One region of the Nonomuraea sp. NPDC002799 genome, then DNA from elsewhere that is predicted to be linked to it. Evidence: riboswitches for the same ligand, from Rfam matches in the RefSeq annotation. Region 1 holds a riboswitch; each other region holds the start of a gene.
What was found. A riboswitch is a leader RNA that binds a small molecule or an ion and turns the genes downstream of it on or off. The one in region 1 is predicted to bind S-adenosylmethionine.
Positions count from the first base shown of each region.

Region 2: it holds a riboswitch for S-adenosylmethionine, as region 1 does, so the genes downstream of both, thrC (threonine synthase) here and ACWD0F_RS16745 (GNAT family N-acetyltransferase) in region 1, are expected to answer to the same signal.
Region 3: it holds a riboswitch for S-adenosylmethionine, as region 1 does, so the genes downstream of both, ACWD0F_RS23405 (ABC transporter substrate-binding protein) here and ACWD0F_RS16745 (GNAT family N-acetyltransferase) in region 1, are expected to answer to the same signal.
Region 4: it holds a riboswitch for S-adenosylmethionine, as region 1 does, so the genes downstream of both, ACWD0F_RS04065 (aminotransferase class V-fold PLP-dependent enzyme) here and ACWD0F_RS16745 (GNAT family N-acetyltransferase) in region 1, are expected to answer to the same signal.

Region 1 covers NZ_JBSFVA010000007.1:290,349-297,864, forward strand. The annotation lists gene ACWD0F_RS16710 (FAD-binding protein) at 1-131, shown strand, start outside; gene cysD (sulfate adenylyltransferase subunit CysD) at 152-1,063, shown strand; gene ACWD0F_RS16720 (sulfate adenylyltransferase subunit 1) at 1,066-2,337, shown strand; gene ppk2 (polyphosphate kinase 2) at 2,362-3,261, opposite strand; gene ACWD0F_RS16730 (ankyrin repeat domain-containing protein) at 3,410-4,375, opposite strand; gene ACWD0F_RS16735 (NADPH-dependent FMN reductase) at 4,483-5,049, opposite strand; gene ACWD0F_RS16740 (MarR family winged helix-turn-helix transcriptional regulator) at 5,136-5,612, shown strand; SAM riboswitch class I at 5,746-5,832, shown strand; gene ACWD0F_RS16745 (GNAT family N-acetyltransferase) at 5,842-6,507, shown strand; gene ACWD0F_RS16750 (MFS transporter) at 6,621-7,516, shown strand, end outside.
Region 2 covers NZ_JBSFVA010000063.1:820-8,335, reverse strand. The annotation lists gene ACWD0F_RS49285 (S8 family serine peptidase) at 1-158, opposite strand, end outside; gene ACWD0F_RS49280 (hypothetical protein) at 155-718, opposite strand; gene ACWD0F_RS49275 (SAM hydrolase/SAM-dependent halogenase family protein) at 847-1,653, opposite strand; gene ACWD0F_RS49270 (DUF3263 domain-containing protein) at 1,771-2,070, shown strand; gene otsB (trehalose-phosphatase) at 2,110-2,880, shown strand; gene ACWD0F_RS49260 (hypothetical protein) at 2,916-3,518, shown strand; gene ACWD0F_RS49255 (alpha,alpha-trehalose-phosphate synthase (UDP-forming)) at 3,583-5,007, opposite strand; gene ACWD0F_RS49250 (RNA polymerase sigma factor) at 5,039-5,593, shown strand; SAM riboswitch class I at 5,672-5,813, shown strand; gene thrC (threonine synthase) at 5,827-7,059, shown strand; gene ACWD0F_RS49240 (MoaD/ThiS family protein) at 7,084-7,359, shown strand.
Region 3 covers NZ_JBSFVA010000012.1:203,378-210,893, forward strand. The annotation lists gene ACWD0F_RS23395 (sulfotransferase family protein) at 121-1,080, shown strand; gene ACWD0F_RS23400 (hypothetical protein) at 1,166-2,071, opposite strand; SAM riboswitch class IV at 2,339-2,460, shown strand; gene ACWD0F_RS23405 (ABC transporter substrate-binding protein) at 2,517-3,605, shown strand; gene ACWD0F_RS23410 (ABC transporter ATP-binding protein) at 3,584-4,750, shown strand; gene ACWD0F_RS23415 (ABC transporter permease) at 4,747-5,685, shown strand; gene ACWD0F_RS23420 (ABC transporter permease) at 5,678-6,508, shown strand; gene ACWD0F_RS23425 (hydantoinase/oxoprolinase family protein) at 6,505-7,516, shown strand, end outside.
Region 4 covers NZ_JBSFVA010000002.1:34,850-42,365, forward strand. The annotation lists gene ACWD0F_RS04055 (NADH-quinone oxidoreductase subunit D) at 1-462, opposite strand, end outside; gene ACWD0F_RS04060 (DoxX family protein) at 586-1,230, shown strand; gene ACWD0F_RS04065 (aminotransferase class V-fold PLP-dependent enzyme) at 1,244-2,530, opposite strand; SAM riboswitch class IV at 2,574-2,689, opposite strand; gene ACWD0F_RS04070 (TerC family protein) at 2,816-3,547, shown strand; gene ACWD0F_RS04075 (cytochrome P450) at 3,547-4,740, shown strand; gene ACWD0F_RS04080 (SAM-dependent methyltransferase) at 4,724-5,686, opposite strand; gene ACWD0F_RS04085 (chaplin family protein) at 5,874-6,101, shown strand; gene ACWD0F_RS04090 (Rossmann-like and DUF2520 domain-containing protein) at 6,394-7,284, shown strand; gene panC (pantoate--beta-alanine ligase) at 7,307-7,516, shown strand, end outside.

The DNA.
Region 1 (7,516 bases):
TCTTCGCCATTGCGCCGGCGGCGCTGCGGTCGCGCTTCCCCCGCCTGCCCGACTTCGCCGATCTCGTGCGGGCGTACGACCCCGCCGGCAAGTTCGGCAACCCCTTCCTGGACCGCCACCTTCACCTGTGACCCGATGACGGGAGCCGACCTTGCCTACGACCCATCTCCTCTCGCAGCTCGACGCGCTGGAGGCCGAGTCGATCCAGATCATCCGTGAGATCGCGGCCGAGTTCGAGCGGCCCGTCCTGCTGTTCTCCGGCGGCAAGGACAGCGTGGTCCTGCTGCGGCTGGCGGCGAAGGCGGCGCGCCCGGCGCCGATCCCGTTCCCGGTGCTGCACGTGGACACGGGGCACAACTTCCCGGAGGTGATCGAGTTCCGCGACCGGACGGTGGCCGAGCTGGGCGTCCGGCTGATCGTCGCCTCGGTGCAGAAGTCGATCGACCGGGGCCGGGCGGCCGAGGAGCCCGGCAGGCCGGGCTCGCGTAACCGCCTGCAGAGCGTCACGCTGCTGGACGCGATCGAGGAGCACGGCTTCGAGGCGGCGTTCGGCGGCGCGCGCCGCGACGAGGAGAAGGCCCGCGCCAAGGAGCGGGTGGTGTCCTTCCGCGACGAGTTCGGCCAGTGGGATCCCAAGAACCAGCGGCCCGAGTTGTGGAACCTGTTCAACACCCGGGTCCGGCGGGGCGAGCACGTACGGGTCTTCCCGCTGTCGAACTGGACCGAGCTGGACGTGTGGAACTACCTGCGCAGGGAGTCCCTGGACCTGCCACCGATCTACTTCGCCCACCGGCGCCGGGTGTTCGAGCGGGACGGGCTGCTGTTCGACGACAACCCGTACGCGCACCGGCAGGACGACGAGCCCGCCCGCACGGCGACGGTCCGTTTCCGCACCGTCGGCGACGCCTCCTGCACCGGCGCGATCGAGTCGGTCGCCGCCACGGTGGACGAGGTGATCGAGGAGATCAAGGTGACCCGGATCACCGAGCGGGGTCAGGCGCGGGCGGATGACCGCACCGGGGAGACCGCGATGGAGGACCGCAAGAAGGAAGGCTACTTCTAGCTATGACGAACACCGACATCCTGCGCCTGGTCACGGCCGGTTCCGTCGACGACGGAAAGTCCACGCTGATCGGCCGGCTGCTGTACGACTCCAAGGCGATCTTCGAAGATCAGCTCGCGACGCTGGAGCGGATCAGCGCGGACCGGGGTCAGGAGCACACCGACCTGGCGCTGCTGACCGACGGACTGCAGGCCGAGCGCGAGCAGGGCATCACGATCGACGTCGCCTACCGCTATTTCGCGACGCCGCGGCGCACCTTCATCATCGCCGACACACCGGGACACCTGCAGTACACCAGGAACATGGTCACCGGAGCCTCCACCGCCGACCTGGCCGTCGTGCTCGTCGACGTGCGCAAGGGCGTGCTGGAGCAGTCACGCCGGCACGCCTTCCTGGCCAGCCTGCTGCGCGTCCCCCATCTGGTGGTCGCGGTCAACAAGATGGATCTGGTGGGGTACGACCAGGCCGCCTACGCGCGCGTCGAGGACGAGTTCACCGCGTTCGCCACCAAGCTCGACATCGGCGACCTGACCTTCGTCCCGATCTCCGCGCTGCACGGCGACAACGTGGTCGAGCGTTCGATCAACATGCCCTGGTACGACGGCCCGTCGCTGCTGCGGCACCTGGAGCACGTGCACATCGCCTCCGACCGCAACCTCATCGACGTGCGCTTCCCCGTCCAGTACGTGATCAGGCCAGGCCAGTCGGCCGACCCGCTGCTGCACGACTACCGCGGCTACGCGGGCCAGGTCGCCAGCGGCGTGTTGCGGCCCGGCGACGAGATGGTGCATCTGCCCTCCGGGCTGACCAGCGTGATCACCGGCATCGAGGGGCCCTGCGGCCCGGTGACCGAGGCGTTCCCGCCGATGTCGGTCACGCTGCGCCTGGCCGACGACCTGGACATCTCGCGGGGCGACATGCTCGCCCGCCCGCACAACCAGCCGGAGCCGGCCCAGGACCTGGACGCGATGGTGTGCTGGATGACCGGCGAGCGCGCCCTGGCGCCCGGCACGAAACTCATCGTCAAGCACACCACCGCCACCGCCCGGGTGCTGGTCAAGGACCTGCACTACCGGCTGGACGTCAACACCCTGCGCCGCGACACCGGAGTCGCGGCGCTGACGCTCAACGAGATCGGCCGCGTCCGCCTGCGCACCACCCGCCCGCTCTTCGCCGACGACTACGCGCGCAACCGGGTGACCGGCGCGTTCATCCTCATCGACGAGGCCAGCAACGCCACCGTCGCCGCCGGCGTGATCACCGGCATCCGGTGATCACGCTTCCTCGCGGGTGACGTCTCAGGGGGTCGGCGCGGTGTGGTCCTCGTCGTAGATGTCGGACGCCGATCTGACGATGAGCGGATCCGGCTCGCCGACGACCTCGAGGTTCTTGTTGTCGTAGTCGAACTGGCTCAGCACGTGGCGCATCGCCTCCAGCCGGCCCCGTTTCTTGTCGTTGCTCTTGATGACCGTCCACGGCGCCTCGGGGATGTCGGTGTTGAGGAACATCTCCTCCTTGCCCGCGGTGTATTCGTCCCACTTGTCGAGGGAGGCCACGTCCATCGCCGAGAGCTTCCACTGCCGCACCGGGTCCACCTGGCGGATGATGAAGCGGGTGCGCTGCTCCGACCGCGTCACCGAGAACCACAACTTGATCAGGTGGATGCCGTCGCGCACCAGGGCACGCTCGAACATCGGCGCCTGCAGCATGAACTCCCGGCACTCGGCCTCGGTGCAGAACCCCATCACCCGCTCCACCCCGGCCCTGTTGTACCAGGAGCGGTCGAACAGGACGATCTCCCCTGCGGCCGGCAGGTGGGCGAAATAGCGCTGCAGGTACCACTGGGTACGTTCGCGTTCCGACGGCTTCTCCAGTGCCACCACGGTGGCGCCGCGCGGGTTGAGATGCTCCATGAAACGCTTGATCGTGCCGCCCTTGCCCGCCGCGTCCCGGCCCTCGAACAGGATGACCACCCGTTCTCCGCGCTCCTTGACCCAGTACTGCAACTTCACCAGCTCGATCTGCAGCAGCCGCTTGCAGTAGTCGTAGTCCTGACGGGCCAGCCGTTCGGGATAGGGGTAGTGCTCACGCCAGGTGTCGACCCGCGTGCCGTCGGGCCGCAGCAGCACGGGGTCGTCGTCGTCGCTGTCGTCCACCAGGAGACCGGGGGTCGAGTCCAGCAGGGAAACCTGATCCATGACATCTGCATCTGCCCAAATCTGCCGCCCTGAACGACTTGTCAGCGGATCCGCGCGGGCCCGGCGACCAGGCTGCACGACTCACCCGGCCAGAGCCGCTCAACGACAGCGCATGCCCCTCTGATCTGCCCCGGTAGTCCCGTTCTGATCAGTGCCAGTAGTCCCGTTCGGGCAGCCGCAGGTACGCGTCCGGGTCGGTGATCGCGCGGGCATCGGCCGGGCGCAGGCCGGCCCCGGCGAAGCAATAGGCCTCGGCGTGGCCGAAGTACAGGTATTTGAGGAGGATCTCCTCGGCCGGGTCTTCGGGGGACACGTCGCCGCGGCCCGGGGCGGTGTCGCAGCCGACGACCTCGCCGTCGCGGCAGACGTGACCCTGGTTGCCGCTCTTGGGGTTGGCGTACATGCCGTAGGCGACCGTGCCGGCCGACAGCGCCTTCATGAGGACGGGAGTCGAGGCCATGTAGCCCCACTCCTGGCTGACGACGCAACCGCCGGGCACGTCGGTCAAGCCGATGAAGAGCATGGCCCCATCGTCGGAGGGATCGTCCATGACCTCTTCCAGCTCGTCCTCGTCGGCGGGTTCAGCGGCCAGGCGCCGTGCCGCCTCGGCGGCGCCGATCCCGCCGACGCAGGTGAGGCTGAACCCGTCATAGGGGAAGCTGCCCTCCAGAGCGCCGGCCAAGCGGCCGGCCTCCGTCACGGAGGCGGCCTCCGCCTCGGTCAGGCCGGCGTGACCGCGTGGGAACGGGAAGAACAGGCCGGGCGTGGGGCCCGCCAGGCTGAGCCGGCCGGGCGACCAGCCGCCCATCATGGGCCGCCACGGGTCCGCTCCGGCGGCGACCAGGGCTCGGGCGTTGTCCGGCCGGTCGTTGAAGATCGCCTCCCAGAGCGCCGTGCGGCCCTCGAACTCCGTGTCGACGTCATCGACCCGGGCGGCCAGCTCGGCGACCACCTCCGGCGAGCCCTGCTCCGCCGCGGCGTGCAGCGGCCGCTCGAAGGCGTAGGCCCCCTCGTTCGGGTCGGCACCCGCGTCGAGCTTGGCGCGAATGAAGGCAAGGTCTTCCCACCGAGGCCCCCTCACATGGGACCATCCGGCGATTTCATCAACGGTCATGACAGCTCCATCGAGATCATGCGCGTGGACACGAGCGAGGCCATCATGGCGGAGGGCACGGACAATTTCCGGCCGCGCCTCCACTGCGTGGGACATCCGCCGGCGCGCTACCCGGCGGCGCGCATCACCGACATCGCCTCCGTCAGGTGCCGCAACTCCCGCAACATGCCGTCGGCGGCGGAACTGAGGCGCTCGTCCACGGACAACCGGCCGTCGGCGGTCATGGACTGGCGGTGGAAGATGGTCACCGCGTCCCCGGCCGGCACCATGCGCAGCTTGACCAGCACCGGCTTGATCATTTCGACGGCGCGCATGCCACCCGACATGCCGCCGTAGCCGACCAGCCCGACCGGCTTGTACGCCCACTCGTCGTGCAGGAAGTCCAGCGCGTTCTTCAGCGGGGCGTTGAAGCCGTAGTTGTACTCCGGCATCACGAACACCAGAGCGTCGGCGGCGCCGATGGTCGCGCTCCAGTCCTTGGTGTGCTGGTGCACGTAGCGCCCGGTGGTGGCGTCCTCGGGCTCGTCGAGGAACGGCAGGCCCACCTCGGCCAGGTCGATCAGCTCGACGTCGAAGTGCCCGTGCTCGACGGCGTGCGCCGTCGCCCAGTCACCGATCGTCCTGCCGATGCGGGTCGGGCGGGTACTGGCGACGATGACCTTCAGCGTGGGCATGGTGCGTCTCCTCAGCAACAGGTTTACGTGTAAACTAGAGAGTGCCAGGATTTCGTTTACACGTCAACCAGTGCTAGCGTTCGACCATGCCCGAACCAGTGTCCGATCCCCCCTGGCTTGACGAGCGCGAGTTCCGCGCCTGGCTCGGCTATCGCCGGATGCGCCTGCTGCTCGACACCCAGATCTCCCGCGACATGCAGCGCGACTCCGGGCTCTCGGATGCCGACTACGACGTGCTGTCCGCGCTGTCGTCCCGGCAGAGCCGCCGCTGGCGGCTGCAGGAGCTGGCCGACCGCATGTTGTGGTCCAAGAGCCGGTTGTCGCGCCACGTCAGCCGCATGGAGGAGCGTGGGCTCGTCGCCAGGGAGGAGTGCGCCGACGACGGGCGCGGCGCCGTCATCGCGCTGACGGACGGGGGCATGGACGCGATCGTCGCGGCGGCCCCCCAGCACGTCGCATCGGTGCGAACCCACCTGATCGGCCTGCTCACCCAGGAGCAGCTCGACGCACTCGGCGACATCGCCGAGACGGTGCTGACGCGCCTGGGCGCCGAAATCCGCTGACCGGCGCACGGCCCCGCTGAAACGGCTCGGCGGCCGCCGGGGGCGCTCTTCCGCGGGCCCCTTCGACCTGGGCGGACACGTTCCCCCCGTCCCGTGCTTGACGTCCGCGCACGCCGGCCGCCATGATCGGCGGTGTTCATCCAGAGGACCCGAGGGACCTGGCCCGCCGACGGTCCGGCAACCTGCCACGGCAAGGTGCCAATGCCAGGAACGATGAGGAGTCGTCGCCATGCGCCCCTGGTTCGACGTGCCCGCGCTGCAGGGTTCCCTGCTCAGGCTGGAGCCGCTGTCGGCCGGCCACGCGGATGACCTGGTCCGGGCGGCGGAGGAGGATCGCAGCAGCTACGGCTTCACCCTCGTGCCCCGCGCGCGGGAGGTGCCCGGCTATCTGGCGGCCCAGTTCGCCCGCGTCGAGGAAGGACTCGTCCCGTTGGCGCAGGTCCGGCGGAGCGATGGCCGCGCGGTGGGCTGCACGGCGTACTGGGACCCCCGGTACTGGCCCGGCCGCACGGAGCTGCGCGCGGTCGAGATCGGCTTCACCTGGCTCGCCGCGTCCGCGCAGGGTCGCGGCATCAACGCCGAGGCCAAGCTGCTGCTGCTGAGCCATGCCTTCGAGCGGCTCGGGGTGGCGCGCGTCGATCTCAAGACCGACGCGCGCAACGAGCGATCCCGGCGCGCGATCGAGGCCCTCGGCGCCACGTTCGAGGGCGTGCTGCGGAGCTGGTCGCCGTCGTGGGCCCCCGGCGAGGAGGGCCGGCTGCGGGACTCGGCCATGTACTCCGTCGTCACCTCGGAGTGGAGCGCCGTCAAGGACCACCTGGTCGCGCGCCTCGCGAGACACCCGCGCCCCAGCTCTGGGTCAGAAGTTTCACCCGGCACCTCTGCGTACTGGTGAAACGCAGTGTGATGTACGACACTCGTCCTAGAACATTGTCCTAGAACCGTGTTCTGGGGCGTTTCCGCGTCCCATGCGCCACCCCGGGGAGCACTTACCGCGGAGGAGAAGTCATGGTGAAGACCGTTGCCCGCGAACGCCGCCGACTTGGATCCCCGCCGCCGGGCGGCATCAGCGCGACCGATCCGAACCCCTTCGGGTGGGGGCCGTTCGTCGTGCTGTTCGTCGTCGGCATGGTCGATCGCATCGAAGCCAACCTGATGGCCGGCGTGCTGCCCCTGCTGCAGGCCGAATGGGGCTTCAGCGACACCGCGGCCGGATCCATCCCGACCGCCGCGGCCCTGGCGGCCGCCGCCGTCGCGCTGCCCGCCGGTTACCTCGCCGACCGGCGCAGCCGCACCAAGATCATTACAGTGGTGGTGCTCTGCTGGGCCCTGGCCACCCTCGGCTCCGGCCTGGCCGCCGGCTTCGCCGTCTTCTACCTCATGCGCGTCCTGCTCGCCGCCGCCGAGGTCATCGACAACCCCGCCGTCGGCAGCCTGCTCGCCGACTTCTACCCCGCCGCGACCCGCATGCAGGTGTACGGCTGGACCCGGATGACCACCTACCTAGGGGGCGTCGGCACCCTGCTGGGCGGCGTCATCGGCCAGGCGTTCGGCTGGCGGGCCGCCTTCCTGCTGATGGCGATCCCGGGTGCGCTGACCGCCATCCTGGCCTGGCGGCTGCGCGAGCCGCAGCGCGGCCAGATGGACAAGATCATGGCCACCGCGGGCGTGCCTCGGCCGGCGCCCGGCGTTACGGAACCGCCGCAGGCGGGCGTCACCGTCAAGCCGCCCTTCTGGCCGCAGGTCCGCCAGGTCCTGGCCATCCGCACCCTGGTCCTCGTCTCCCTCGGCGTGATGATCCTCACCCTCGGCCTCGGCGGCGTCTACTTCTGGTTGCCGTCCCTCATGGTCCGCGTCTTCGGCATGGAGACCGGCGTGGCCAGCAGCATCAGCGGCGGCGTCAG
Region 2 (7,516 bases), on a different contig from region 1:
CCCGCGCCCCTGCTCGCCCGCCACGCCTCGGGCAGGCGCAGCACGCCGAGCTGCCACTGCCCGGCCCGCGCGACCTCGCCCACGTCGTCGGAGGCGCTCGGGGAGGCGAGCCCGAGCACGCACGCGGCCAGCAGGAAGGGGACGACGAGCCTGGTCATCGGGTCAGCGCCCGGTGCAGCGCGGTCGCGAGCCGGCGCGCGGTGTCGCGCAGCCTCGGCACGGCGTGGTCACCCGGCCGGTACGGCCGCCCGTCGGCGTAGCCGGCTGCCGTGGCGACCAGGTACCGCTCGCCGGAGCCGATCAGCGCCCCGGTCACGTACTGCCGCTCGCCGAACCGTTCCGCGGGCCCGCCGGGGAAGGCCACGGGCCGCACGGTCGCCGGCCGGCCGGTGGCGAAGGGGCCGGCGGCGGGGCCGTCGAGCACGGCGATGCCCACGGTGGCGACGTAGGTGTGGGTGCTGTCGGCGTACGTGGCGCGTAACGCGGTGCGGCAGCCGGGCCGGACCGCGGCGGCCTGGAACGCCGCCGGGCAGGACGCCTCGGGGGCGATCCCGGCCAGCACGTACGTCACCCGCGCCCCCGACGGGCTCACGCCCGCCACCGCGCTGGGGAAGACCTGCGCCACGGGCCACGCGTGCCAGCGCTCTGACACGGGTGGCTCCGGCGCCGGCCAGGTCATGGACAAGATGGAGATGAGCACCACGGACAGCTGGAACACGTCAACCTCGAAGGAAGGGGAGGGACGTCCGATTTGCCCGTGCATTCTGACACGCGATCACCGTAGCAATCCGACGCTTTCGGTAAACAGACCGATACGCGGAGTAATTCCTATCTGTGGCTTTAGTCCTATCGAGTGGGGGAAAGTCGGACATGAGCGCCGGGTGGGAGCCCCAGCCGCTGGGCCGCGTCACCGGAGTTGACCGCGAGCGCGATCAGCCCCGCCGAGTCCGCGAACGCCACCAGCTCCCCGGGCGGGACCGCCGTGAACGTCTCCCGGTACGGCATCGCGAGCTGCCGCCGCCCCATCCACACCCCCAGCGTGTCGCCCACCTGGACACCGAGCGCGTCCAGGTCGCCGGCCGCGATCGAGAGCTGGGTGTTGCCGTAGCGGTCGATCGAGACGACCTCGCCCTCCACCGAGCCGTCGCGCAGCAGCGAGGTCGGATTCGGCAGCGACACCAGCCGGTCGAGCGGCAGCTCGGGCCCCAGGTCCGCCGCCGGCAACCCGCCGCACAACCGCCCCGCGACCGGCGAGAACACGTCCCGCCCGTGAAAGGTCGGCGAGACGGGCCGCAGGAAGTGCCGCGCGTTCCTGATCTCGTACGCCGCCCGCGCGCCGCCGCTGGCGTGCACCGCCCACGACAGCAGCCCGTTGTCCGGGCCGATGAACACCCGGCCGCCCGCCTCGACGGCCACCGCTCGCCTGGCGCCGCCCGCGCCCGGATCGACCGCGCCGATGTGGATGCCGGGAGGGAGATACGGGATGGTCTGTGCGAGAACCGCCGCGCCACGCCGTACGTCGCCCGGCGGGATCAGGTGGCACACGTCGATCACCCTGGCCTCGGGGGCGATCCCGGCAATCACTCCATGACAGGCCGCCACATAACCATCTTCAAGCCCGTAGTCGGTGAGGAGGGTGATTACTGAGGTCACATTTCGGGACTGTACGTCTCTCAATCCGCCGTGAACAGCCGCACTCGGCACATTACGATGGCCACGGGCCGCGTGCGCGCGACGTGATCGTCGCCCGCCCCTTCCGAGGAGGACATCATGGGAGCACCGCTCAGCGGTGACGATGCCGCCCCCGAATCGTCCCGCCCACCGCTGTCGGAGCGCGATCTGGAGCTCCTCGCCTTCGAACGCCAGTGGTGGCGTTACGCGGGCGCGAAGGAGCATGCCATCAAGGAGGCCTTCGGGTTCTCCGCCACCCGCTATTACCAGTTGCTCGGCGAATTGATCGACAGACCTGAAGCACTGGAGCACGACCCCATGCTGGTCAAACGACTGCGCAGGTTACGCTCCACCCGCCAGCGTGACCGTGCGGCCAGAAGGCTTGGCATGCGCCCCTGACCGGCTGGGTACGGCAGCCGCGTGAGGAACATCCCTGGAATGGAATCGATTCTGAGTGATCCGGCAGGCGCCGTGATCGGACTCGACTTCGACGGCACACTGTCGCCGATCGTGCCCGACCCCGCCAAGGCCGTGATCCACCCGAAGGCGCCCGCGGTGCTCGCCGAGCTGGGCGCGCACGTCCGCGCGGTGGCCATCGTGACCGGCCGGCCACCGGCCACCGCGCTGGAGCTCGGGCCCGGCCTGGCCGACGTGCCCGGGCTGGTCATCCTCGGCCACTACGGCTTCGAGCGCTGGGAGAACGGCCGGATCTCCGCGCCGCCCCCGCCACCTGGCGTGCCGCGGGCCAAGGCGGAGCTGCCGCTCGTGCTCGGCCCGCTGGGCCTGGACGGCGTGCTGATCGAGGACAAGGGCCGGGCCGTGGCGGTGCACACCAGGCGGGCCGCCGATCCGGAGGGCGCGCTCGCCACGCTGCGCGAGCCGCTGGCCAAGCTGGCCGCCAAGCACGGCCTGGTGATCGAGCCCGGCCGCCTGGTGCTGGAGCTGCGCTCGCCCGGCATCGACAAGGGCCACGCGCTGAGCCTGTTCCTGGCCGAGCGGGCCGCGAGCTCCGTGCTCTTCGCCGGTGACGACCTCGGCGACCTGCCCGCCTTCGACGCCGTACGCGGGTCGGGGCTGCCGGGCGTGACCGTGTTCAGCGGCTCCGCCGAGGTGACCGAGCTGGCCGAGCAGGCCGACATCGTGGTGGACGGGCCGGACGGCGTGGTGGCGCTGCTGGCGGAGCTCGTGGCGGCGTTCAGCCGTTCGTGACTGATCTGCAAGTCACGGCCCCTACGTTCTGGCACATGTCCAAGCGATCTCTCGCCGTCGCGGCCCTGGCCGCGGCCACCCTCCTCGCCGCCCCCCTGCCCGCCGCCTCCGCCTCTCCCTCCGCCGCCTCCGTCCACGCCGCTCCCGCTCAGCAGCTCAAGCTCAGGGGCGGGCTGACGCTCTACATCCCCATCCAGTGGAAGGTCTACGGCGGCGGCACGGACGCGGTCCAGGTGGTCACCGGCAAGTGCGCCAAGCCTGGAGGCTGGGGCACGCCCGAATGCGACGCCTTCTACGTTTTCGGGCCCGGTTACATCAAGCGCGGCGCCGAGGGCTTCGGGCCCTACACCGGCAAGCGGCCCTTCTACACGGCGAGCGACGTGCAGCCGTGTCCGGTCAACCGGAAGTGGGGCGAGATCATCGGCCCGAAGGTCGCCAGGGGCCTGCGCCAGCTCGGCCCGGGGCACAAGGCGGCCTACAACGCCTGGCGGGCCACCTGCGTCAGCTACTCCAGCGGCAAGGTGCGGGCGCGTTTCACGCAGCGTGAGTGGTATCTGCCGAAGACCAAGCTCGTGGTGGTCGACCAGTGGAACACGCCGGGCCTGGCCGACGCGCTCAAGCACGCCGACTGGTCCTGACGGCCGTCAGGGCGCCGGGCCGGGCTCGGTCGCGGTCAGGGCGCCGGGCCGGGCTCGGTCGCGGTCAGGTCAGGGCGTCGAGCTGGGCTGCCAGCCACTTCTGCGGTGGCAGCGCGGTGGCCGCCGCGCGCAGTTTGTCGCGGCGCGACCTGCGCTCGTCCTCCGGCATGATCAGCGCCTGGTGCAGGGCGGCGGCCGTGCCGCTGATGTCGTAGGGGTTGACGACGAGCGCGTGGGGGCCCAGCTCGGCCGCCGCCCCCGCCTCTCGCGACAACACCAGCGCGCACCTCGGCGACAGGATCGGGCCCTCCTTGGCGACCAGGTTCATGCCGTCGCGGATGGGATTGACGAGCAGCACGTCGGCCAGCCGGTACGCGGCCAGCGAGCGCGGATAGTCGTCGTTGACGTTGAGGATCAGCGGATCCCAGTCCTCGGTGGCGTACTCGTCCTCGATCTGCTGGGCGCAGCGCTGCACCGACGCGGTGTACTCCCGGTATTCGGGCAGGTCGTGCCGGCTCGGGTAGGCGAAGGCCAGGTGCACCACCCGCCCGTGCCACTCGGGATGGGCGGCGAGGAACTCGCCGTAGGCCACCAGGCCGCGCACGATGTTCTTCGACAGCTCGGTGCGGTCGATGCGGACGATCAGCCGGCGGTCGCCCACCTGCTCCTTGATCGCCGTCATGTGCGACTCGACGTCGGGCTCGCCCGCCCGCTCCCACAACGCGTCGCCGTCCACGCCCAGGCTGTGCACGCCGATGCGGGTCGTCCGGCCCTCGTGGGTGACGCTGCGCCCGGCGCGGTCGACCTCCGCGCCCAGGAGAGCCTCGCAGCAGTCCATGAACGCCTGGGCCCACCTGTCGGCCAGGAACCCGGCGTGATCGGCTCCCAGGATGCCTTCCAGGACCTCTCCGGCCACGTCGTCGGGCAGCAGGGAGAAGTATTCGGGCGGCGCCCACGGGGTGTGGCTGAAATGGGCGATGCGGAGATCGGGCCGCTCGGCGCGGAGCATCGCCGGCGTCAGCGTCAGGTGGTAGTCCTGCACCATCACGCGGGCGCCGTGCCCGGCCTCCTCGGCCAGCGCCAGCGCGAACGCGCCGTTGTAGTCGCGGTAGGACTCCCACTCCCGCTCGAACCTGGTGCCGAAGTTGGGCGCGTTGGGGATGTCGTAGAGCAGGTGGTTGACGAACCACAGGGTCGAGTTGGCCACGGCGTTGTAGGCGCGGTGGAAGGTGGCGGGCGGGATGTCGAGCATCCGCAGCGGGCCCGTGTCGTAGCCCGCCTGGTCGATCCGGCCGCCCGGAGCCTGGCGTACGGCGCTGCGGTCGCCGTCGGACAGCGCGGCGCAGACCCACAGGACGCCGTCGCCCTTGGCCACCGCCGACAACCCCGAGACCAGGCCGCCACCGCCGCGCTTCATGGTGAGTTCGCCGTCGTCGGAGACGGTGAAGGAGACAGGCCCTCTGTTGGAGGCCACCAATACGCTGTTCATCGGGGCTCCTTTCGCCCATAGGATCCCAGCTATGGCGCTTGACGAGCTAACCGAGGAACTCGCCCGCTCCGCCGCCGCCGGAGATCATCGCGCACTTGGCGAGCTCCTGGCGCGGATCGAGCCCGATGTGATGCGGCACTGCGCCCGAATCCTGCCCTACACCCAGGACGCGGAGGAAGCCTCGCAGGACACGCTGCTGGCCGTGGCGCGCAACATCGGGCGCTTCGAGGGGCGGGCGAGGTTCAGCACCTGGCTGCACATCGTGACGGCCAACTGCGCGCGGACGACCTACCGGTCGCTCAAGCGCAGGTCCGCCGAGCAGACCTCCGACGAGCTGCCCATGCAGAAACCCGACGTGCGGCGGGTCAGCGTGATCGCCGGCTCGCGGCTCGACCTCCTCGACGCCATGGAGGCGCTGGAGGCCGACAAGCCCGACCTGGCGCAGGCGCTCGTGCTGCGCGACATCGTCCAGCTCGACTACAGCGAGGTGGCCGAGCAGCTCGGCATCCCGCTCGGCACCGCCAAGTCCCGCATCCACCAAGCGCGCAAATATGTGCAGGGTGTGCTGGGTGAGGACTATCGCTGAGACTGCACTTCTCACATCCTGAGACGGGTGGCCGTTTCGGCCACTTGTGCGGGTAGAGTCCTTTTCACAACTGAATATTGCTCATCCAGAGGGGCGGAGGGACCGGCCCTGCGAAGCCCCGGCAACCCTCCCGGCTTTCGACTCGCGACCTGGCGAGGCCGACCGGGACAAGGTGCCAATTCCGGTTCGCGGTCAAGGTGGCCGCGGGCGAAGATGAGGGAAGGCCTCGCTTCATGTCGCTCGACTTTGGTCCTGCTGTCGCTCTCTCCTGCCGCGAGTGCGGCACCCGTTACCCCCTGGGTCCCAGCTTCGCCTGTCAGGAATGTTTCGGGCCGCTGGAGGCGGCCTACTCCTTCGGCGAGGTCACCCGCGCGGACATCGAGTCGGGTCCCGCCAACATCTGGCGCTATCGCGCGCTGCTTCCGGTTCCCGCGGACGTCACCAGTAAGCCCAATATGAACCCCGGCTGGACCAAATTGGTCAAGGCCGGAAATCTCGGCGCCGCTCTCGGCATCAAGTCCCTGTACGTCAAGGACGACTCGGGCAACCCCACCCACTCCTTCAAGGACCGGGTGGTGGCCATGGCCGTCGAGGCGGCGCGCAACTTCGGCTTCCACACGCTCTCCTGCTCCTCCACGGGCAACCTCGCGGGCGCGGTCACGGCCGCGGCGGCGCGGGCGGGGCTCGACGCGTGCGTGTTCATCCCGGCCGACCTCGAACAGGCCAAGATCGCCATGGCCCGCGTGTTCGGGGGCCGGATCATCGGCATCGAGGGCAACTACGACGCCGTCAACCGGTTCTGCTCCGAGTTGATCGGCGACCCCCTGGGTGACAAGTGGGGGTTCACCAACATCAACCTGCGGCCTTACTACGCCGAGGGCTCCAAGACACTCGCGTACGAGATCGCCGAGCAACTCGGCTGGCGGCTGCCGGAGCAGATCATCATCCCGATCGCCTCCGGGTCGCAGCTCACGAAGATCGACAAGGGCTTCAAGGAGCTCGTGGCGCTGGGCCTCGTCGAGGACACGCCTTACAAGATCTTCGGAGCGCAGGCGGCCGGGTGCTCGCCGGTCTCCACGGCCTACAAGGCCGGGCACGACGTCGTCCAGCCCGTCAAGCCCGACACCATCGCCAAGTCGCTGGCCATCGGCAACCCGGCCGACGGCCCGTACGTGCTCGACATCGCCCGGCGCACCGGAGGGGGCGTCGAGGACGTCACGGACCCCGAGATCGTGGCCGCCATCAAGCTGCTGGCCTCGACCGAGGGCATCTTCGCCGAGACCGCCGGCGGCGTGACCGTGGGTGTGCTCAAGAAGCTCGTCGAAGCGGGACAACTCGACCCCGAGGCCGAGACCGTCGTGCTGAACACCGGCGACGGCCTCAAGACGCTCGACGTCATCGCCGGCGACGCCAAGCCCACCGCCGTGATCCGGCCCTCCCTCGACGCGTTCCGCGCGACTGTCTGACAATCAGGAAAGGCGACTTAAACCATGAGCGTTTCTGTGCGGATTCCCACCATCCTGCGCACCTACACCGGTGATCGCGCGGAAGTGAGTGGCGAGGGTGCGACTCTTCGTGACGTTCTCGCCAAGCTTGACTCCGACTACCCGGGGATCGGCGCGAGAATTCTGGATGAATCGGGCAAGATTCGTCGTTTCGTCAACGTTTATGTTGGGGAAGAGGACGTCCGTTTCGCCGAGGGTCTCGACACTCCGGCACCAGAAGGCACACAGATCTCCATCATCCCGGCGGTCGCCGGCGGCTGAGCGCGACAGACCCGACACTTGAGAAGGCGCCCCAAGTGGGCGCCTTCTCCATTTCCCGGGCAATTCAACCTTGGACCACCCCATCGTACGGAGAAATACGTAGTTTGCGGATTGACTCTGTTGCCAAACCCCGTGCCACAGGTATGGTCGAGGGCGA
Region 3 (7,516 bases), on a different contig from region 1:
ACAAGTAGGAATAATCATTAGGGAGAACCAGGGGCAAGTCAAGACCCCTCCCGGATCGTCTCTATCATGTATAACTGGTAGGTAATTAGTCGTTCACTGCCGCGACGGAGGAGGACGACCGTGCCCCTGCCGGACTTCCTGATCGTGGGTGTGCCCAAGGCGGGCACCACCGCCCTGCACGCCGCCCTTCAGCTCCACCCCGCCCTGTTCCTGTCCCAGGTCAAGGAGCCCAAGTTCTTCCTCACCGACGGCCCGCCGCCGACCACGGGCGGGCCCGGCGACGCCCAGACCTACCGCGAGCACGTCTGGCGGCGCGCGGACTACGAGGCGCTGTTCGCCGGGGCGCCGCCGGGAGCGCTCAAGGGCGAGGCCACCCCGTTCTATCTGTACGACGCGGACGCGCAGCGGCGCATCCGGGACACCGTTCCGCACGCCAGGCTCATCGTGATCCTGCGCGACCCCATCGAGCGGGCCCACTCCAACTGGACGCACCTGTGGTCGGCGGGCCTGGAGCCGATCGACGACGTCGTACGCGCGTGCGCCGAGGAGGAGCGGCGGATCGCCGGCGGCTGGGCGCACTTCTGGCACTACGCGGGGCTCGGACGCTACGGCGAGCAACTGGCCCGGCTCTTCACGCTGTTCCCCCGCGAGCAGGTGCTGATCTTCCGTTACCGGGACCTGGTCGACCGGCCGGCGGAGACCCTCGACCGGATCTGCGCGTTCCTCGGCGTGCGTCAGGGCCTGCTCACCGAGCTGGCCAAGCAGAACGTCACGGCGCACCCCGACCCGGATCCCCTGCACCGGCTGCTGGCCTCGTTCCGGCGGCGGGTGCCCGCGTTCCTCGCCTGGCCGGTCCAGCGGCTGCTTCAGCGCAGCGGCGAGTCGCGCCGGCCGTTGACGTGGGAGCAGCGGCGAGAGCTCCTGCCCTACTTCGCCGACGACATCCTGCGCCTTCAGGAGGTCACCGGCGAGGACTTCAGCGACTGGCTGGGGCCGCGGACCCGCTCGGGCGGCATGGTCGGGGCCCGCCCGCCCGGCCAGCACCAGGCCAGGAACGGCCGCCCGCCCACACCCCGCTGAGCACGAACCGGGCGCCCGGCCGTCAGCGCAGCCCAGTGCGCGAGCCATGCGCCCGGCCGCCGGCGCGGCCCGGTGCGCCGGGCCGTCAGCGTAGTTCCGTGCGCAGCTCGTGGGCGCCGTCCGCGCGGGTGTACTCGTAGTACAGGCGGGTGGCGCCGCCGGGCAGGTCGATCACGTCCAGGTAGCGCAGCCCGCCGCCCCGGTACGGCGAGATCGCGGCGGCCGTGTCGCCCACGGGCGTGAGCACCGCCGGATCCGTGCCCTCGGCGATCCCGGTGCGCTCCTCGTAGTTCTCCGCGGCACTCGCGCGCCCGTCGTAGAACGCCACCACCCGCTCGCCCCGGAACCGCACCGCGCTGACCCGCACCCCCCGCGAGTCCCACAGGCCGGGCCGGCCGCTCAGGGCGGTGCCGTGCCAGGTCCACTCCAGCCCGTCGGCGCTGGTGGCGTAGTCGGTCACCATCTGGTCGGCCTCCTCCGGGTCGGCCAGCGGATGGCAGGAGGCCCACAGATGCCACATCCCGCCCCGCCGTACGATCACCGGGTCCTTCACCCCGGTCTTCTGATCGCCGGGCAGCACGGTCCTGCGCGAGCCCGGGTCGAAGGCGGCCGGGTCGTCGGCCTCCAGCACGTCGACGCGCCAGTGCTTGGTGCCGGGCGTCGCGCAGCTCAGGTAGAGCCGCCACCGGCCCTCGGGGGTGCGCAGCAGCGCCGGCCGCTCCAGCGACTCGGTGGCCATCTGCTCGCGGGCGATGGTCAGCACCGTCTCGAAACGTTCGCCGTCGGCCGAGCGGGCGACCACGATCGCGTATCCCCGGCCCTGGCCCACCGGCCGGCGCAGCCGGTAGGCCAGCCAGATCCGGCCGTCGGCGGCGACCGCGCTGGGGGCGCCCGCCCAGTGGCCCTCTCCCCCGGCCGGCGGGCCGATCGCGACGACCGCCAGGTCCGGCGCCGGGAGCAGGGAGTCGAGAAGGTCCTCATCGGTCGGCATGGGCCCGAGACTAGGCCACGGTGCGGAGCTCGGCATGGCGTTCACCTTCCCCTTTGCGTCCGGCGGGTCAATCTATGCATTACCTATTAACTTTACGGCAAATCCGGCGCCGCCGCTTGGCTGCCATACCTCGCAGCGAGCCGGGTAGGGAGCGAGGGTGCCGAAGTGGCACTCGGACCCCACAGGCCACAAATTGTTATAAATAGGACGCAGGGCACTAAACTAGATCAGACGATTGCAGATAAACCCGACTGGTACAGTCGGCTTTGTCACGAGTTCAGTGCGAAGCCCCGGCTTGCTGGACGGCAACCCTCCCAACCGCGGCGGGGTGCCCCGGGTGATGACATGGTCGTCGAGCCGAATGGTGCTTCCGGCGGCAAGCGCGGTCCCCCAGCCGTGCCCTGCCCCGCGCCCTTGGCCGGCCGCTCGAAGGGAAAAGGGAAAGATGAGGGGCGGAGTAACTCGCCTGGCGGGAGCCGGTGCGGCGGTCATGCTGGCGCTGACGGCCTGCGGCGGCGTGGACACGGGCGGTTCGCCGGGCTCGGACGCGCAGCAGACGCTCACGGTGACCGCGTTCGCGGGCGCCTGGGGCGAGCTGTTCAAGAAATCATTCGTCGAGCCGTTCGAACGCGACACCGGCGCGAAGGTGAACCTGGTCTACGGCGCCAACGCCGAGTGGCTCACCAAGCTGCGTGCCGCCGGGGGCAAGAACCCGCCGTTCGACGTCATGGCCTTCACCCCGGACGCCTCGCTGCCCGCTGCCTCCGCGGGACTGCTGCAGCCCCTGGACACCGCGAAGCTGACGCACTGGAAAGAGCTCGACCCCGTGCTCAACTCCAAGTCGGCCTACGACGGCAAGCAGTTCGGCGTGCCGCTGACCACGGGCTCCACCGGTCTCATGTACCGCAACGACAAGATCAAGACTGCGCCGGCGGACTGGTCGGCCATCTTCGACAAGCAGTTCTGCGGCCACGTCGCCCTGCCCCCGCTCACCTACAACCCGGGCCTGGAGTTCTTCTCCGCCCTGGTCACCTCCGAGGGCGGCAAGCTGTCCGACCCGGCGGCCGTGGACAAGGCGTTCGCCAAGCTGGAGACGCTGAAGGGCTGCGTGTCCTCCTTCCCCGCGAACGCGGGCACCGCCGCCACGGTCATGGAGAACGGCGACGCCTGGATCATGCCCTTCTGGGACGGCCGCGCGTTCGCCATGGCCCAGGCCGGCTCCCCGATCAGCTTCACCTACCCCAAGTCCGGCGCGGTGGGCGCGCTGACCTCGTACTTCATCGCCAGCGGCACCCAGAAGAGCGAGCTGGCCACCAAGTTCCTCGACTACCTCACGGCGGCGCAGAACCAGAAGCCGTTCGCCGAGGGCACCTGGTACGCCGCCGGGAACGACTCGATCGACTACAGCCCCTCCTTCGAGCAGTGGGTCGAGCACGGTCCCGAGGTCTTCAAGAAGTTCACCTGGGTCGACTACGCCGTCGCCACCCCCAAGCTCAACGAATGGCAGCAGCGATGGAATCAGATCTTCGGCTGATCGAGCTGCCCGAGGAGGGGGCCGGGCACGTCGAGATCGAGGGCCTGGCCGCCGGTTACGAGGGCGCGCGGGTGCTCGACCTCGACCGGCTCTCCATCCGCAAGGGCGAGTTCCTGTCCATTCTGGGGCCCAGCGGTTGCGGCAAGACGACGCTGCTCAACTCCATCGCCGGTTTCGTGCAGCCCACGGCCGGGCGGATCGTGATCGACGGCTCCGACGTGACGCGGCGGCCGCCGTACCGGCGGGGGCTCGGCCTGGTCTTCCAGAACTACGCGCTCTTCCCGCACATGACCGTCGCCGACAACGTCGCCTACGGGCTGCGGGTCCGCCGCCTCGGCAAGGCCGAGCGGGAGGAGCGGGTACGCGAGGCGCTGCGCCTCGTCGGCCTCGACGGTTATGCCGCCCGCCGGCCCAAGCAGCTGTCCGGCGGCCAGCAGCAGCGCGTGGCTCTGGCCCGCGCCCTGGCCATCCGGCCCGCCGTGCTGCTGCTCGACGAGCCGCTGTCCAACCTCGACGCGAAGCTGCGCAGGGAGATGCGGGTGGAGCTGCGGGCCATCCAGCGCCGCATCGGCACCACGATGGTCTTCGTCACCCACGACCAGGAGGAGGCCCTGGCGCTGTCCGACCGGGTGGCCATCATGAACGGCGGGCGGATCGAGCAGCTCGGCACGCCTGACGAGGTCTACCGGCGGCCGGCGACGCGGTTCGTGGCGCAGTTCATCGGGGCCGCCAACGTCCTGGAGGGCACGGTGACCGCCGAGGGCGGGCTCGACACCGATGGGATCACCGTCGGCGGAATCGCCGGCGGGATCGCCGGCAGCGGTGCGCCGGGCCTGCGGCCGGGCGAGCACGCGGTGGTCGCCATCCGCCCCGAGCGCATCCGGCTCGCCACGCCCGCTTCGGACGACCGGGTGACGGCCGGCGTCGCGGGCACGGTGGGTTACCGGGCGTTCGCGGGTGACGCCTGGCAGGTGGAGGTCCGGCTGGCCGACGGGCGCACCCTGAGTGTGCAGGTCGCCGACACCGGCGCGGGCTCGGCCGACCCGCCGGGCGCGGGCACGCCGGTCGTGGCGACCTGGGACCCGGCCGACGTGATCGTCCTCGAAACGGGCTCCGGACGGCCGGACGTGGAGGGGACCGGATGACGACCGGACCCCGAAGCGGCGGCGCGGGCGCCTCCTCGGAGGAGGCCCGGAGCGCAGGCCCGGCGACGTCCGGCGGCACGGGCCGCCGGTGGACGGGCCTGACGTACGTCCTCCCGCTCGTCGTCTTCCTCGCGGCCCTGTTCCTGGTGCCGCTCGTCCAGCTCCTGCGTCTCAGCTTCAACCCGGTCGACACCTTCAACGCGGCCGTCCCCGGCTTCACCCTCGCCCAGTACGCGCGGGTGTTCACCGAGCCCTACTTCTACGGCTCCCTCCTGCAGACCCTGGCCACCGCCCTCCTGGTGGCGGCGCTGTGCGTGCTGCTGGCCTACCCCGCCGCGTACGTCCTGGCCCGCCGGCGCCCTGGAGTGCTGCGCACCCTGCTGTTCGTCATCGTCATCTCGCCGCTGCTGACCAGCGTGGTGGTGCGCACCTACGGCTGGGTGGTGCTGCTGTCCGGCAACGGCGTCGTGAACAAGGCGCTGGTCGCCTCGGGCCTGCGGGACCAGCCGATCCAGTTCCTCACCAGCTATCCGGCGGTGGTGGTGGCGGTCACGCACGTGCTGCTGCCGTTCGCGATCATCCCGCTCACGACCGCGCTCGGCGGGCAGGACCGCAACCTGCACCGGGCCTCGCAGACCCTCGGGGCCGGCCCGGTCAGGACGTTCCTGCGGGTCACGGTCCCGCTGAGCCTGCCGGGCGCGGTCACCGGCGCGCTGATCGTCTTCGCGCTGGCCATGGGCATCTACATCACGCCGCTGCTGGTCGGCGGGGTGACCCAGCCGCTGACGGGCATCCGGGTCTACGACCAGGTCACGACGGTGTTCGACTATCCGGTCGCGGCGGCGCTGAGCTTCGCGCTGCTGGCGCTCACCGTCGTCTCCACGATGGTGCTCGCGGGCGCGTTCCGGATCTGGGAGAGGCGGCTGCATGGCTGAGCAGGGCAGAGTGCGGCACGGCAGGGCTGAGCGCGGTTACGACAGGATCGTGCGGCTGGCGGGCGCCGGCGCGGCGGCGATCGTCTTCCTGTTCCTGATCGCGCCGCTGGTGGTGCTGGTCGTGAGCTCGTTCAACGCGGCGAGCTCGATGGCGTTCCCGCCGTCGGGCCTGTCGCTGCGCTGGTACGCCGACGTGCTCGGCTCGCCCGACTGGCAGGCTTCTTTCCGGCTGAGCGGCCTGCTGGTGCTCATGGTCGTGCCGACGACCGTGGTGATCGGCACGCTGGCCGCGTACGGGCTCGCGCAGGGCTCCTTCCCCGGCCGCAGGCTCCTCCAGGGGCTGGCGCTGTCGCCGCTGATGGTGCCGGAGATCATCATCGCGCTCGGCCTGCTCTACTACTTCCACGGCGTCGGCCTGATCAACTCGCTGACCGGCCTGTGGCTGGCGCACTCGCTGGTCGTGCTGCCGTTCGTGGTGCGCGCGGTCATGGTGAGCGCGGCCCAGCTCGATCCCGTGCTCGAACGGGCCGCGACGAGCCTGGGCGCGGGCCGGTTCCGGGTGTTCCGCACCGTGACGCTGCCGCTGCTGCGCCCCGGCATCCTCGCGGGCGCGATCCTGGCCGCGGTCACCTCGCTGGGCGAGGTCGCCGTGACGGCCCTGGTCGCCGGCGCCAACACCACGACGGTGCCGCTGCGCATCTTCTCGGCCGTGCAGTATCAGCTTGATCCGTCGATGGCCGCGGTGTCGACGTTGCTCATGGCCGCGAGTGTGGTCGTGATGGTGGTAGCCGACCGGTTCGCTCATATTTCGGAGGCATTGTGACCGTGGAGAAGGCGCGGATCGGCATCGACGTCGGGGGCACGTTCACCGACCTCGTCGCGGTCGTCCCCGAGCGCGGCCTGGTGGTCCACCACAAGGAGCCGAGCACGCCCGCCGACCCCTCCCTGGCCGTCGCCGACGGGCTGGCGGCCATCCTCGCCCGCGCGGACCTGCGGCCGTCGGACGTCGGGGGCATCACGCACGGCACCACGATCGGCCTGAACGCCATCATCCAGCGCCGCGGCGCGCGCATCGCGCTGGTCGTGACCGAGGGCTACCGGGACCTGCTGGAGATCGGCCGCAGCCGCATGCCGTCCTCCTTCGACCTGTACGCGGGCAAGGAGGAGCCCCTGGTCCCCCGCAACCGCATCGTCGAGATCCCCGCCCGGCTCGGCCCGGGCGGCGAGCGCGTCACCGAGCCGGACGCCGCCGCGCTGGACCGCGTCGCCGAACGGCTCCGCGCGACCGGCGCCGACGCGGCGGCGGTCGTCGTCCTGCACGGCTACACCGACCCCGCCTTCGAGGAGGGTGTCGCGGCGAGCCTGCGCGAGCGGCTGCCCGGCCTGCCGGTGACGGCGTCGGCGACCGTCTGGCCCGAGGTGCGCGAGTACGAGCGCGCCCTGGTGGCCTGCCTGAACGCCTACATCCAGCCGCTCATGCACGCCTACTTCACCCGGCTGGAGCACCGGGTACGCGGCCTGGACGTACCGGCCCCGATCTTCATCAGCGCCTCGAACGGCGGCTCCATGAGCCTGCGCTCGGCGGCGGAGCGGCCCATCGAGACCGTGTTGTCGGGCCCGGCCGCCGGAGTGGCGGCCGCGGCGCGGCTGGCGCGGGAGTCGGGCATCGGCGGCATCGTCACCTTCGACATGGGCGGCACCAGCAGCGACATCGCCGTGACGGTCGGCGGCTCCCCCGAGCTGGCCACCCACACGACGGTCGGCGGGCTGCCCCTGATCGTGCCCGTCGTCGCGGTGAACGCGATCGGCGCGGGCGGCGGCTCGATCGTCT
Region 4 (7,516 bases), on a different contig from region 1:
CATGACGGCCTGGATGCGCTCACGCTCGTTGAAGGAGTAGAACAGCGGCGTGATCGCGCCCAGCTCCAGGGGATAGGAGCCGAGGAACATCAGGTGGTTGAGCACCCGGTTGAGCTCGGCCAGCAGCGTACGCGCCCACACGGCCCGCACCGGCGGCTCCATGCCCAGCAGACGCTCGGCGGCCAGCACCACGCCCAGCTCGTTCGCGAACCCCGACAACCAGTCGTGCCGGTTGGCCAGCATGATGATCTGACGGTAGTCGCGGACCTCGAACAACTTCTCCGCGCCGCGGTGCATGTAGCCGATGATCGGCTCCGCACTGGCGATGCGCTCGCCGTCGAGGGTCAGCCGGAGCCGCAGCACGCCGTGCGTCGACGGGTGTTGCGGGCCGATGTTGAGGATCATGTCCTCGGTGGCCAGCTCTTTCGCGCCCGCCCCGATTCCGACCACACGTTCCGTCATAGCGGCCATGCTGCCACCGTCGCGGGTGGTGATCCAGTACGGGGCATGGTCAAGGAATGTTATGGCAGCGCATCCCGAAGCCGGACAGGGGGAGGAATACCTGGAACGGGGGGAGAAAACACCATGAAGAGAGTTCTGTTTGATATCGCGGCCCTGATCGCGCGAATCGTGACAGGCGTGATCTTCGTTGCGCACGGCTGGCAGAAGTGGCAGGGCGGTCTGGGGGCCACGACGCAGGGGTTCAGGGAGATGGGGATCCCGATGCCCGAGCTCGCCGCCGGGTTCGCGACCGTGGTCGAGACCGTCGGCGGCATCTTCTTGATCCTCGGGCTGCTGGTCCGGCCGGTGGCCTTGCTGCTGCTGATCAACATGCTCGGGGCGATCGCGTTCGTGCACTGGGGGCACGGCTTGCTGGCCGCTGACAACGGCTGGGAGTTCCCCGGCGCGCTGGCGGCGCTCAGCCTGCTGTTCCTGGCGCTCGGCGGCGGACGGATCGGGCTCGACGGCCTCTTCCGCTCGGTCTTCCGGCGGCGCGCCGAGCGCAGGGCGGCCGAGGAGGACCTGGCCGCCCACGCGCCACGCACGTCGGCGCACACCGGCGGTCCCATGACGCCGGCGCGGCCGGCCACGGCGGAGGCGACACCGGAGGTGCCGAGGCAGCCGACGGAGCCCAGGTCGTCCGGCAAGCTCAACGACGAGGACATGCGGGACATCGACGCCCTGGTGTCCGACGAGCCGCAGAAGCCTCCGAAGCCGCCGAACCGCTGATAAAAGCTCGGGCTCAGCGGGCGACGAGGTCGCGCAGTGCCTCGATCAGCCGGTCCACGTGCTCCTGCGTGCTCCCGATGCCGATCGAGGCCCGGACCGCGGAGGCGGTGTCGTCCTCGCAACCCCCATCGCTCTCACCGAGCAGGTGCCGGACGAACGGATGCGCGCAGAACTTCCCGTCCCGCACGCCGATGCCGTACTCGCCGGACAACACCTCGGCCACCGCGCGGGCCGAGTGCCCGTCCACCGTGAACGAGACGATGCCGACCCGCGGATGGTCGTCCCCCCACAACGACAGCTCGTGCACACCCTCGATCGAGGCCAGCCCTGACCGCAGCCGGGCGATCAGCCGCTCCTCCTCGCGCACCAGCTCGGTCCAGCCGGTGGCGGTGAGGGCGTCGCAGGCGGCGGCCAGCGCGATGGCGCCCAGGACGTTCGGGGTGCCCGCCTCGTGCCGCGGCTCGGGGTCGTCGTGCCACTCGACGGTGTCGGTCACGGCCCGCACGGCGCCGCCGCCCTTGAGGTACGGCTCGCCGTCGGCCAGCCAGTCCCGCCGCCCGATCAGCACTCCCGCCCCGAAGGGCGCGTACAGCTTGTGGCCGGAGAAGGCCACGTAGTCGAGGTCGAGCGCGGTCAGGTTGAGCCGCCGGTGCGGTACGAGCTGCGCGGCGTCCACCAGGATCCTGGCCCCGTGCCGATGCGCGATGTGGGCCAGGGCGGCGATGGGCCACAACTCGCCGGTGACGTTGGAGGCGGCGGTGACCACGAGCAGCTTCGGCCCGTCGATCCCGGCCAGCGCCTCGTCGGCGGCGCGCACGGCCTCGCCGGGGAAGGCGGGCGGCGCCAGGCGCACGGACGTGCCCCAGGGCAGCAGCGAGGCATGGTGCTCGGTGTCGAAGACCACGGCCGTCGTGCCCTCGGGCAGGCAGCGGGCCAGGAGGTTCGTGGCGTCGGTGGTGTTGCGGGTGAAGATGACGGCGTCGTCGGGGCGGGCGCCGACGAAGGCCCTGACCGTGTGGCGGGCCTGCTCGTACCGGGCGGTGGTGAGCTGGGAGGCGTAGCCCGCGCCGCGGTGGACGCTGGAGTAGGCCGGGAGCGCGGCGGCGACGGCGGCGCTGACCGGCTCCAGACAGGGGGCGCTGGCGGCGTAGTCGAGGTTGGCGTAGCCGACCAGCCTGCCGCCCTTGACCGGGACCTCCAGGTCGGCGCCGAGCACGGCCGGGATCGGCCGGCTCGTGACGGCGGAGGTCTCTTCCGCGGCCTGGGCGGGAGCGGAGCTGAAGATCGTCAGAGTGGACACGGCGCATCTCCTCGGGGGTCATCGGACCCCTGGTGCAGCCATGGGCCCGCGCTTGCCCGCCGCATCGCACGACGGACCAGGTCCTCACCCGGGGCACCCCGCCGCGGACGCGAGGGTTGCCGGCCAGCTAGCCGGGGCTTGTCGCTGGCACTCATGACCTACGACGGCACTATAACCCGACGTCTGGGACAAAAAGCAAGTCGGCGAACTTATGTGTCTTCTGGCTCGTTGCTACCGGGAAACCGCCCGGCCACATGTCATGGAGGTACGCAGATGCTGGATTGGGTGACCGACCCACAGATCTGGATCGGTTTCTTCACCCTGGTCGCCCTGGAGATCGTGCTGGGGATCGACAACATCATCTTCATCTCCATCCTGGCCGGGAAGCTCCCTCCAGAGCAGCGGGACAGGGCCCGCGTCATGGGACTGGCCGCCGCGCTCGTCAGCCGGCTGCTCCTGCTGCTCGCCCTGTCGTGGGTGGTGCGGCTCACCGAGCCCCTCTTCGGGGTCTTCGGCCACGAGATATCGGGACGCGACCTGATCCTGCTGCTCGGCGGCCTGTTCCTGCTGGCCAAGAGCGTCACGGAGATCGGCCACAGCATGGACGCCCCGCAGGGCAAGGACGGCGCGAAGGCCGCCGCCGCCTCGTTCGTCTCGGTGATCCTGCAGATCATGGTGCTGGACGTCGTCTTCTCGCTCGACTCGGTCATCACCGCCGTGGGCATGGTGGACGAGCTCGGCGTGATGATCGCGGCCGTCGTGGTGGCGGTCGTGGTGATGTTGTTCGCCTCCGGCCCGATCAGCAGGTTCGTGGACGCGCATCCGAGCATCAAGATGCTGGCGCTGGCGTTCCTGGTGCTGATCGGCGTGGTCCTCATCGCCGAGGGCCTGGACCAGCACATCCCCAAGGGCTACATCTACTTCGCGATGGCCTTCTCGGTCATCGTGGAGCTGCTGAACATCCGGATGCGCGGCAGGCATGCCCAACCACAGGATGACCCTCCTACTATGAAATAGTGCGCTTCGACCCCTGGAATCCGGATTTTGCTGCTCACCCGTACCGGATCTATGACGAGTTGCGGCGCGAGGCGCCGGTTAGCTACTTCGAGCCGTCGAACCAGTGGCTGATCTCGCGCCACGCCGACGTGAACGCCCTGCTCAGGGACCGCCGCCTGGGCAGGTCCTACCTGCACGTGGCCACCCACGAGGAGTTCGGCCGGGAGCCTGAGCCGGACTTCCAGGAGCCGTTCTGGCGGGTGAGCAGGACGGGCATGCTCGACGTCGAGCCGCCCCTGCACACCAGGCTGCGCAGGCTGGTCTCCAAGGCCTTCACGCCGCGCATGGTCGAGTCGCTTCGCCCGCGCGTGCGCGCCATCGCCGAGGGCCTGATCGACGCGTACGTCGAGAAGGGCGGCGGCGACCTCATCGCCGAGGTCGCCGAGCCGCTGCCGGTGACGGTGATCGCCGAGATGCTCGGCATCCCCGACCAGGACCGCCATCTGCTGCGCCCCTGGTCGGCGGACATGTGCGGCATGTACGAGCTCAACCCGCCCCTGGAGGCCCAGCACAAGGCGGTCCGCGCGGCCTCGGAGTTCTCCGACTACCTCAAGGTCCTGGCCAGGGAGCGGGCCGCGAGCCCGGGCGAGGACCTGATCAGCGCGCTGACCCAGATCGACGAGCTGACCGAGGACGAGCTGTCGGGCACCTGCGTGCTGCTGCTCAACGCCGGCCACGAGGCCACTGTGAACGTGACGGGCAACGGCTGGTGGGGCCTGCTCAGGAACCCCGCCGAGCTCGCCCGGCTGCGCGCGGACCGCTCGCTGCTGCCGACGGCGATCGAGGAGCTGATGCGCTGGGACACGCCGCTGCAGATGTTCGAGCGCTGGGTGCTGGAGGACATCGAGGTCCACGGCGTGCCGATCCCGCGTGGCTCGGAGGTGGCGCTGCTGTTCGGCTCGGCAAACCGGGACCCGGCGGCCTTCGACGACCCGGACCGGCTCGACGTGGGCCGGGCCGACAATCCGCACATCTCCTTCGGAGCCGGCATTCACTTCTGCCTCGGGGCGCCGCTGGCCAGGATCGAGCTCATGGAGTCGTTCGGCGCGCTGCTGGACCGGGCGCCCAAGCTGGAGCTCCGGCAGCAGCCCGCCTGGAAGCCCAACTACGTCATCCGGGGCCTGCAGGCGCTGGAGCTCACCGTCGCTGGCTGAGCCAGCCGAAGCCGCCGAGCCCCGCCGGATCGATCAGCTCGCCCTCCTCCGAGGCTCGGGCGAGGGCCCGCAGATAGCCCCGCGGATCGGTGCGCGCCAGCTCGATGGGCGGGCGCGCGCCGAAGAGCCCCAGAGCCCGGAGCGCGTCACGCTGTGTGGACAAGGTTGTGGATATCGCACCGGCCCGCCGCCCGGCCTCCGCGCACGCGTCGAGCGCCACATGAGCGGTGATGTCGCAGGTCCCGTCGGGTACGGCGGCGACGACCGACCCGTCGCGGTATCCGGTGACCGTCCCGTGGCGCGGCCGGTTATCCACAGGGTGTGCATAATCCACGGCGATCGCCCGCCCCCTGGTGAGGCGGCCGAGGACCGAGGCCCACGCCTCGTCGCGCGGCCGGCCGATCTCCGCGCGCGAGCCCACGCAGGACAGCGGCCACCACCGGTCGAGCCAGGCCCGGTCGCCCGGCCGTGGCGGCTCGCCGAGGCGCTCCGCGCCCGTGCGGGCGTCGACCATCACCAGCCGGGGCCCGTCGGGCGTCTGCTCCACCACGTCGAGCGGCACGTTGTCGAGCCACTCGTTGGCGATGGCCAGCCCGGTGATCTCGGCGGGCAGGCTCGCCGTCCAGTCGATCCGCTCGGGCAGCCCCTCGGGCCTGGGGGAGAGGTCCACGGCGGTGACGCGCAGCCGCTCGCGCAGCGCGGGCGCGGCGGCGGCCAGCACCTGGGCGATCAGCAGGCCGTCGCCCGCGCCGATGTCGACCAGGTCGAGCGTCTCGGGACCGCCGAGCTCGGCGTCCACCTCCGCCAGCAGCGCCAGGACCGCGCCGGCGAACGCGGACGAGGCGCTGACCGAGGTCCTGAAGTGGCCTGACGGGCGTTCGCGAAGGTAGAAACCGGTCTCGCCGTACAGCGCGCGCTCCGTCGCGGCGCGCCAGGTGAGCCACATCCCAGGACTATCTCACGTCTCCGGACGGGCACGCACCGTCATCGCTTGGCTACTCTTTGTCGTCAACATGGGATAACGTTGACTCAGTGTCATCGACTGGTCGCTTTCCGCCAACCCCCAAGTAGCGGACCCCGATCAAGCCGAGCACCTGCGACAACAAGGTCGCACACACGGAGAGGAGCCCCTCGTGCTCAAGAAGGCCATGGTCATCACCGGAGCCGTCGCCATGCTCGCGCTGGCCGCCCCTGCTCACGCCGACATCACCAGCGGCAACGGAAGCATCGCGGGCGGCAACCAGGTCCACGTCCCCGTCAACCTCCCGGTCAACGCCTGCGGCGTCGGCGTCGGCGTCATCGGCGCCGGTGTGGCCGGCTGCCGGGGCGGTGCCAGCGTTTACGCGCCCAGCCACCACTGACGTGATTGAGCCCGGGCCGACGCAGGTCGGCCCGGGCTCGGATCCCGGCTGGTCAGACGGCGGCTGACCGGCCTGCGCACCTCCAAGAGGTCACACTCGGTGCGGGCGTCGGGTCCTGGCGGAGAACTCGGCGCCCGCTTCGATGCGGTGAACCCCTCTCCTCATCTCTCCGACAGGGGGTGCACGATTTGTATGCCCTTGTCGGTTTTGTCGTTAACTCAACGCGCGGCAAAACACCGGTCACATATGCAACCCTGAGAGGCCGTTACGCTGGTCGACGGGGTGAGACGTCATGGACGCAGGTGATCGCCCGGCACGCCTGACTGTCGGCGTGCTCGGGTCCGGCAAGGTCGGTTCGGCTCTCGGCGCGGCGCTGGCGCAGGCCGGGCACCGGATCGTGGCCGCGAGCGGCGTGTCGGACGACTCGCGGCGCTGGGCGGCCGAGCGGCTCCGGGTGACGCCGGCACGGCCCGACGAAGTGGTCTCGGCGGCCGAGCTCATCCTGCTCACCGTGCCCGACGACGCGCTGCCCGACCTCGTCAACGGGCTGGCCACCACCGGTGCCGACCTCCAGGGCAAGCTGCTGGTGCACACCAGCGGGGCATACGGGCTGTCCGTGCTCGATCCGGCGGCCAAGGCGGGCGCGCTGCCACTCGCCCTGCACCCCGTGATGACCTTCACCGGCCGGGACGACGACCTCAACAAGCTCACCGGCATCTCCTACGGCGTGACCTCGCCCGAGGGCCTGCGGCCGATCGCCGAGGCCCTGGTGATCGAGATGGGCGGCGAGCCGGTCTGGATCGCCGAAGCCGACCGCGCGCTCTACCACGCGGCGCTGGCCGGGGCGGCCAACCACATGGTGACCCTCATCGCCGAGTCCTCCGACCTGCTGGGGCGCATCGGCGTCGAGCATCCGGGCCGGATGCTGGGGCCGCTGCTCGGGGCCGCGCTCGACAACGTGTTGCGGCTGGGTATCGCCGGTCTCACCGGCCCCGTCGTCCGCGGTGACGCGGGCACCGTGCGCAAACACGTCGACGCGCTGATCCTGGCGGCTCCCGAGGCGGCCGACGCCTACATCGCGCTGGCCAGGCTCACGGCCGACCGCGCGCTGGCGGCCGGGTTGCTCAAACCGGAGGAGGCGGAGCGGCTGCTCGACGCGCTGGGGGGCAATATATGGACCTGACCGTCGCGTTCGGAGGGCAGTTATGGAGTTGATCGTCGCCAGGAGCCGGGAAGACCTGGTCAAGGCGCATCGGGGTGGCGAGGTGGCGCTGGTGCCGACCATGGGCGCGCTGCACGAGGGCCACCGGTCGCTGATCAGGCAGGCCCGTGCCCGCGCCGATCAGGTCGTGGTCAGCATCTTCGTCAACCCCCTGCAGTTCGGGCCTGATGAGGATTTTTCGCGCTATCCCCGG